Regions from separate parts of the Paenibacillus sp. FSL K6-2524 genome, predicted to be linked through region 1. Evidence: riboswitches for the same ligand, from Rfam matches in the RefSeq annotation. Region 1 holds a riboswitch; the other holds the start of a gene.
What was found. Region 1 has a riboswitch for FMN ahead of NST85_RS06615 (DMT family transporter). Riboswitches for the same ligand answer to the same signal wherever they lie in the genome.

Region 1 (4,424 bases):
AGTGAGTGGGAATGTTGCCACTCCACTCGAGCTAGCGGGCATTCCCAAGAAAGAGCGGGCACTGCGTGTTGCCGAGTGCTTACGATTTGTTGGTTTGTTAGATAAGGCGGATCAGTATCCTGCTCAGTTAAGTGGAGGGCAGAAGCAAAGGGTGGCGATTGCTAGAGCACTCGCTAATCATCCTCGGGTGCTCCTATGCGACGAACCCACGTCTTCACTTGACCCCAAGACCACGGTGGAAATATTGGAAGTGCTGAGACATATTAATGAGACATTGGGCGTTACGATAGCCATTGTCACACATGAGATGGATGTGGTCAAAAGGATCTGCCACACCGTGTCCGTCATGGAGAATGGTTCAATCACCGATACCTTTGCTTTGCAAGGGCGTAGCAGGGATTCGGCGCTTCCTCTTCCGCCATCGTTTCGGGAACAACTGTTAGGTGAAGCGGGGGATGCATAGTGTTTGACTTGTCTGTCATGCTGGATCAAGTGGTCAAATATCGATCCGAGATTGTCGAGGCGATCGGAGAAACATTCGTGATGGTGGGGATTTCCATTGGTGCGGCAATCCTGCTCGGGCTTCCTATAGGTACTTTGCTGTATCTGTGCCGGAAGGGACAACTTTACGAGAACCGTTCTGTATCTCTTGTGCTGAATAACCTAGTTAATATCATTCGCTCATTTCCATTCTTATTACTTGTTGTCTTTATGATTCCGCTAACTCGTCTTCTAATTGGAACGGCGATTGGAACACTTGCGGCTTCCGTTCCCTTGGCAATAGTAGCGATTGCTGTTTATTCCAGGTTAGTGGAGCAATCGTTGTTAGAGGTTCCGCGTGGAGTTATCGAGGCGGCGCAATCCATGGGGGCATCCAAACTGGAAATAATCATTAAGTTTTTGTACGTAGAGTCACGCTCTGGCTTAGTACTAGGCCTTACAACCTCCACGATTAGTTTTATTTCTTACTCGACTGTAGTGGGAGTAGTGGGGGGCGGGGGAGTTGGCGACTTTGCGATCCGCTACGGGTACCAACGTTTTGAGACGGAACTCATGGCAGCTATGATCATCTTGATGATCATTTTGGTCCAAAGCATCCAATTCATTGGAGGTTTTATTGCTAGAAAGTTGGATAGAAGGTAAGCGTTAGGTAGCAGCGACCGAATGGATCGTTTGTCCAAGGAGCAGTCACCTATCGACAGAAAATGGTATTTAATACACATAGGGGGTAAATTTAATCATGAACAAAAAAATGATGTCGATGCTAGTGCTGCTAATGGTTGTTATAGCTGGTTGTGGTAACAATCAAGCGAAAGAGAATCAACCGGAGCAGGACAAGAACAATACACCTGCACAAACAGAAACAACCCTGAAAGTTGCGACCTTGATTCCACCCATGACGGAAATTCTAGATGTGGTGAAGCCACTGCTTAAGGAAGAAGGGATTAACCTTGAGGTTGTTGTTCTATCCGATAACGTTCAGCCGAACGATGCGCTTGCTAATAAAGAAGTGGATGCAAACTTCTTCCAGCATGTCCCTTATATGAATCAATACAATGAAAATAAAAATACAGAACTCGTTCCGATTCAGCCGATTTATAATGCGATCTATGGTGCTTATTCTAAACGTTACAAATCAATGGAAGAGTTACCTGAGGGGGCAACCATCGCGATTGCGAATGATCCTACCAATATCGGCCGTTCGCTCGTCATGCTCGATAAAGCCGGAATAATTAAGCTGAAGGAAGGCGTTGGTATTCAGGCTACACAAGGCGACATTATCGAAAATAAGAAAAAATTTAAATTCGAAGAGGTCGACCTACTGATGCTTGCTCGTATGCTGGATGATGCCGATTTGGTTCTCATGACACCTGCTTATGCCAGCCCACTTGGATTGACGCCTAAGAAAGATGCACTACTTACAGAAACCGATGATTCGGAGTTCGTGATTACGCTAGTGGCTCGTGCAGATAATCAGGATTCTGAGATCATTCAGAAGCTTGCTAAAGTGATGTCTGGTCCAGAAGTGAAAAAGTTTTTAGAGGAAAATTACGACGAGATTGCCGTACCTGCGTTTAAATAATTGAAGTTTTCTGTAGATTTTTTTCGCTCTCCACAGATTGGTGGATTACAAATGGGTAAAATGATGCTATATTAATGTAAGTGAATATGTATTTCATGAAACTAAAGCATTTTTCAATTCAATGTGACTTACTTAACAGAGAGTGGACATTTGTCGCAGTACAATGAATACAGTTCATATCATTAAATACAACTACAATTCAATTGAATATGGATCTTCGGGGTAAGGTGAAATTCCTGACCGGCGGTGAGGTTCGTTCCTGGTGAATGAACTATAGCCCGCGACTCGTCATTGGATAACGATGACGACTGACTTGGTGTAATTCCAAGGCCGACGGTAAAGTCCGGATGGGAGAAGATCAAAGATATAGCATGCGGCAGCTTTATTTCCTGTGCAAGCTTATTTGATCAGCCCCTGTTACTGTCGATGATTTGTCGATAACAGGGGCTTTCTGCTGTAGACCCCATATTCAAGAAGGGGACAGACAAATGGAGAACGTAAGCGCAAATGTTAAACCAGCATTGATGAAAAGAGATTCAGCAAGAGGTGGATTTTGGTTAGTCGTATTAGGAGCAGCACTATGGGGAGTTGATCCTCTATTTAGGATCCTTCTGCTCGATACGCTCACCTCGGCGCAAATTGTACTACTCGAACATGTCATTATTGCCTTAGTGATGTTTCCGTTAATGTGGAAGAACCGTAGTGAATTACGTGGTCTGGGATGGAAACAGGTTGGGGCGTTGCTCTTCATTTCGTGGGGTGGATCAGCTATAGCGACGGTGCTCTTTACCATGGGACTGACTAACGGCAATCTCAATGCCGTTCTTTTGTTACAAAAGCTACAGCCACTATTCGCAATTATTCTAGCTAGATTGTTACTGAAGGAATCTTTGCCTCGCTATTTCTTCCCACTGGCCTTGATCGCATTGGGTGGTACGTACTTGTTAACCTTCGGTTTTACTTTACCTATAGGTCATTGGAAGGACTTTGTACAAGTAGGTAGCTTGTTGTCGCTAGGAGCAGCCGCTCTCTGGGGTGGATCAACGGTTATGGGACGTATGATGGTAGGCCAAATGAAATATGAGACTGTGACATCGTTACGTTTTATTCTCGCTTTGCCGATATTGCTCGCTTTCACTTGGAGTGAAGGAGCAGCATGGAATATACCATCAGGTACATCCGCTATTGCCGGCGTTTCGCTTAATTTACTCGGGCAGGCATTGTTGCCAGGATTACTCAGTTTGTTAGTGTATTATAAAGGACTGACTACGACGAAGGCTTCGGTCGCGACACTAGCTGAACTCAGCTTCCCGATGGTAGGGGTGCTTATTAACTGGATCGTGTTCCAAGAGGTGATCACTCGTCCACAAATTGTTGGCTTTATTCTGATCTGGGGAGCGTTGTTCGTTATATCTAGACAGGGACAAGGCAAAGACGAAGGAGCAGGTACAGCTTCCATTCAGAAATAAAGACCCAGTTTTTAATCGAATGGATCTATTGCTTAGATTTCAGGTTGGTATACGGATACTTTTAAACAATTCAGAAGCGTGTTACCCTGTATTTATGGATACGGCGGTAGCACGTTTTTTTGTGAAATTCAGTCACTGAGCAAAGTCCAAGTCTCCCGATAGAAAGGAAGCGCTTATGACGTTATTATCCTTCTTCTCCCAAGAGAATTCGCCGGAATTCATTATGTTCTCTGTACAACATGGGATCGTAATTGGGGTAATCATTTTATTCGTATTGGGTTTGTATGTAGGAAGGCATAGGATCAGGAGGAACCGAATTGTCGCATCGGCGATTCGATATGGACTGGTTGTTGTTCTAGCTCTGACGGAGATTGGACTAAACACATGGTACTTCGCGAATGATTTATGGGATGTTCGATATACGCTGCCGCTTGAGTTATGTAGTGTGACACTTATTCTTTCGATCATTATGCTACTAACCCGAAGTAACAAGCTATATCAGATTCTGTATTTTGCCGGAATAGCCGGGGCATTCCAAGCTTTAATTACACCTGCCTTAGCATACGGTTATCCACATTTTCGTTACTTCGAGTACTTCATCGCCCATGGTGCTATTGTTCTATCTCCGCTCTACATGACGTGGATTGAGCAACATCGGCCGACGTGGAAATCAATCGGTTGGAGTCTGTTGTTTCTGAATGCTCTGGCATTAGTGGTTGGTACTGTGAATTATCTCCTCGGTTCGAATTACATGTTCCTTAATCATAAACCGGATACGGCGTCTGCACTGGATCTATTGGGACCCTATCCATATTATCTACTGGCCGAGGAAGGTGTAGCGCTGCTTTTTTTCGTAGGTATGTATACGTTAT
Region 2 (4,424 bases), 2.5 Mb from region 1:
TCAATTGCGGGTAAATGCTGCGAAAGTGGTGATATGCTCATTTGGGATTTAGAACTTCCTAAGGCTAACAGTGGTGACCTACTTGCTGTTGCTTGTACTGGAGCATACAATTATGCTATGGCGAGCAATTATAACCGAATTCCTCGTCCTGCTGTTGTATTCGTTAATGAGGGTACTAGCGATCTCGTCGTCAAGAGAGAAAGTCTACAGGATATCATCGCAGGCGACTTGATTCCAGAACGGATTTCAAAGCAACCTTCGCTTAAATAAGGGTATTTATTCAGGTATTCTTCTTTAATTATTTGAACTTCCTTTGCAAGTCTCTTTGCTCCTTGTGCGATTTCATAGTACACTGTAATAGGTTCAATTTAAGAGACATGAAAAGGAAGTGATCCATATGAAAAAAGGTAAAATCATTTTGGAAAAGGGTGGAGAACTAGAAATTCAGTTCTTGCCAGAAGAAGCACCAGGTACGGTAGCTAACTTTGAAAAATTAGCGAACTCCGGATTTTATAATGGTTTGTCATTCCACCGTGTAATTCCAGGTTTTGTTGCTCAAGGTGGCTGTCCAACAGGTAATGGTACTGGTGGACCTGGTTACACAATCAAATGTGAAACAGCAACCAACACAACGAAACACGCTCGTGGGGTTCTATCCATGGCTCACGCTGGTAAAGACACAGGCGGAAGCCAGTTCTTTATCGTATACGAAGCACAGCCACATTTGGATGGAGTGCATACTGTATTTGGTAAAGTTACTTCCGGTATGGAACTTGTTGATCAGATCAAAGCCGGCGACAAGATGAAAGAAGTTACTGTTTGGGACGAAGAGTAGGAATATAATGAATCCCCCTCCTGATGGCACTCATCAGAAGGGGGATTTTTTTGTAAGCTAGAATCTCAGTTCATATTCACACCGTTCATCTCCGTTAACATTGCACTTCACTTCCTTAGCTGTTACTCTCTTGTTGTAAATTTTAGACAATGCCCCCTCCATAATGGCTCCTTCAAGATCACAGACCATTTGACCTTCGTGTGCTGGAAGTCCTTCACAGAAACAATCCTCAACAGCGATATGCATACTTCGTTCAGTAGAACTAATGATGTGAGGTATACCAATCTTTAAATCCTCCAAAAGCTGTAGTAGTTCTTCGACCGTTGTTACAGGCAAGCTCTGACCAATTTTTCTTCCTATCGTCATGGTTGTACCTTTCCCACCTGAGGGCAAGCCTTGATACATTCCAATTAATCGAATAGCCCTGAACAATTCTAAAGGAACTTCAGAACCTAAATTTTTCCGTTTAATCTGTTTCATGTCCTCAAAGCTAAAATCATTCATTTCGCATTTCTCCATTCCTTATGTAGAGTTTAATTACTTGTACCAGTTGCTTTTATCCTACCCTCAACTTTGCACACCCCTTGTGATTATCATCACTAAATTATGAGAATTATTCTCAGTTATATTTTTTGACAAGAATATAGCTTGCATGCAAGTGTTTCCAGGAACCTTGATTTATTTTTGTCTTGGTGATAAGATACCGTCATAATGGAAAGGTAATACTTTTCAAGTAACAACTCAAAATTTAATATTTGATGCAATCCTTCGGGGAGGGGTGAGATTCCCTACCGACGGTGATGGCATATCTTGGATTAAACTATCAAGGTATGCATGAGTCCGTGACCTGTATGTGGCTTTTCATGTGCATATGGCTGAGCCGGTGTGATTCCGGGACCGACAGTATAGTCTGGATGGGAGAAGGAGAACGCAGGTACACATAGATTAATACCTATGTGTCCTAAATGTAGAGCAGTTTTTTTCATGTCCATTTTTTCACAAAGTAGTATTGCTTTGTTGTGGGCATTAGAAAAAAGGGTTTTTAGGCTTATTTGGGTTAGCTATTATTTTAACTTTGTCGCCTAATGTCCTGATTTGCTGACTTTATTTGCGTACAACAACTCTCATTGTTCCCTACTGGATTTTTCCGGTAGGGATTTTTATGTTTATCAGCAGTTGTAGGGGGTGGAAGAAGAGCAAATGGATAAGATCAACGACGAGTATTACATGGGATTAGCGCTAGATATGGCGGAGCATGCACAAGGTCAAACGGGGATGAATCCAGTTGTCGGGGCTGTAGTGGTGAAAGATGGAGCTATCCTTGGACTAGGCACGCACTTAAAAAGAGGCGATCCACATGCTGAAGTCTATGCTCTAAACATGGCCGGACCGTCGGCTGAAGGTAGCACAGTCTATGTGTCACTTGAACCTTGTAGCCATTATGGAAAAACCCCTCCCTGCGCAGAACGACTTATCGCTGAGAAGGTATCACGAGTAGTGGTGGCTTGTGAGGATCCTAATTCCCAGGTTGCAGGTCGTGGTATTGAATTACTTCGACAGAGCGGGATAGAAGTGGAAGTTGGTGTGCTTCGGGACCGGGCAATCAGGCTGAACAAGCAATTCATTAAGTTTATTACTACCGGTATTCCCTACGTGACAATCAAGACTGCGAGTACATTGGATGGGAAAGTCGCCTCTAAGTCAGGGGATAGTAAATGGATTTCAAATGAGTCGTCCCGTGAGATGGTTCACACGATGCGTCATAGGCATCAAGGGATCATGGTTGGTGTGGGAACGGTTATTGCAGATGACCCGCAGCTAACAACGAGACTTGAGGTGCCTGGATTGTCACCGATCCGTATCATTGTTGACTCTACATTACGGATTCCAGAGTCCTCCAAAGTACTTACTGACGGCCTAGCTCAGACGATTATCCTAACAACAAGTCAGGCAGATGAAGGAAGATTGTCTAGATTAACTAAGCAAGGGATCACGGTTATCCCCTGCGGTGATGGATCTGAAGTAGATCTGTATCTAGGGCTAACCAATTTAGGAGAAATGGATATTTCTTCAGTTCTTGTAGAGGGTGGAGGTCGATTGAATGGTTCCCTCATCCACAAGAAACTAGCCGATGAGATCGTCCTATTCTTTGCACCAAAACTTGTCGGTGGCTATGAAGCTCCAGGGAACTTCATGTTTGACGGTTTTGATCTCATGCAGGATGCAATCACTTTAAGCAACATCCAAGTGGAACAAATCGGAGATAACGTATGTATCAGAGGAAACCCCATCTGGCCCACCGAAACCACCTGACGCATCCGTTGATCTAACTCAATCGCGTATTCTACCGCGAAACGAGTTTGATTCACTACATTTTTAAAAGTGTGGTGAAAAGTACAGGTGGACACGAGGTGAGATTCAAAACTGGAGAAGCGTAGCGTTCGTCTTTGCCACGTGATTGTAACCCTGCTGGGTGTTATAAGATCATACAATCACGTGGCAACAACGATCGGAAGTTTGAATCACACCGATTGTCCATGCCCGTTCACCACACTTTTACATGTACTAAGCAAAGGAGGAGAGCCCATGTTTACCGGTCTCGTAGAAGAAGTAGGAACAATGAGTTCCGTCAGTCGCAAAGGAGAAGCGATGGTGCTGGAAATCGCAGCTGGTCTGATAACCGATGGGCTGAAATTGGGCGATAGCATATCCGTAAACGGAGTTTGCCTTACAGCGACTACATTTCATCGTAATAAATTCACTGTTGATGTGATGCCGCAAACTTACCGCAACACAAATTTGAAGGATTTGAAGCCTGGAAGCAAAGTTAATCTAGAGCGTGCAATGTTAGCCGGCGGGCGGTTTGGAGGTCATATCGTACAGGGACATGTCGACGGGGTAGGAACTATCGTGGGCATGAAGAAAGATCAGAATGCAGTTGTGTACGAAATTGCTCCAGCCGATCATGCCTTATCCAAATACATTATTCCAAAAGGTTCGATTACTGTGGATGGTATTAGCCTGACTGTGGTGGAGATGACGGATAGAGGGTTCAGTATTTCGATTATTCCACATACTTTGTCCGAAACTTTATTTGCTTTTAAGAATACTGGCGATACGGTGAATTTGGAATGTGACATACTTGGGAAGTATGTGGAGCACCTACTGAAATACGGGAATTCCCGGGAAGGTGATCTTAATACATCCAACAGAGCTTCATCGTCCACAGTAGATATGTCATTTCTAGTGGAGAATGGTTTTGTATAATGAACAACCCAGAGGAGGGGATCGTAATGAACGATATTCAACTGGATCAAGTCGAAGAAGCAATATACGATTTAATGCGTGGGAAAGTAGTTATCGTGGTTGATGATGAAGATCGTGAGAACGAAGGGGATTTTATCGCTCTCGCAGAAAAAGCGACTCCTGAAGTCATCAACTTTATGATAAGTCAAGGACGGGGCCTTGTGTGCCTGCCAATTACACAGGAGCGTGCGGAAGAACTTGATTTACAGCCGATGGTGGCGCAGAATACCGATTACCATGGAACGGCGTTTACTGTTTCTATAGACCACAAAGATACAACAAC

Region 2: linked by a shared signal. The riboswitch ahead of ribD (bifunctional diaminohydroxyphosphoribosylaminopyrimidine deaminase/5-amino-6-(5-phosphoribosylamino)uracil reductase RibD) and the one ahead of NST85_RS06615 (DMT family transporter) in region 1 are both predicted to bind FMN.

Annotation. Positions count from the first base shown of each region.
Region 1 is NZ_JBBOSP010000001.1:1,531,889-1,536,312, forward strand. Features, by position in the region: gene NST85_RS06600 (methionine ABC transporter ATP-binding protein) at 1-463, shown strand, start outside; gene NST85_RS06605 (methionine ABC transporter permease) at 481-1,143, shown strand; gene NST85_RS06610 (MetQ/NlpA family ABC transporter substrate-binding protein) at 1,241-2,083, shown strand; FMN riboswitch at 2,293-2,446, shown strand; gene NST85_RS06615 (DMT family transporter) at 2,572-3,552, shown strand; gene NST85_RS06620 (YwaF family protein) at 3,728-4,424, shown strand, end outside.
Region 2 is NZ_JBBOSP010000001.1:4,052,675-4,057,098, reverse strand. Features, by position in the region: gene lysA (diaminopimelate decarboxylase) at 1-270, shown strand, start outside; gene NST85_RS18645 (peptidylprolyl isomerase) at 398-835, shown strand; gene NST85_RS18640 (V4R domain-containing protein) at 893-1,339, opposite strand; FMN riboswitch at 1,596-1,765, shown strand; gene ribD (bifunctional diaminohydroxyphosphoribosylaminopyrimidine deaminase/5-amino-6-(5-phosphoribosylamino)uracil reductase RibD) at 2,036-3,148, shown strand; gene ribE (riboflavin synthase) at 3,422-4,102, shown strand; gene NST85_RS18625 (bifunctional 3,4-dihydroxy-2-butanone-4-phosphate synthase/GTP cyclohydrolase II) at 4,129-4,424, shown strand, end outside.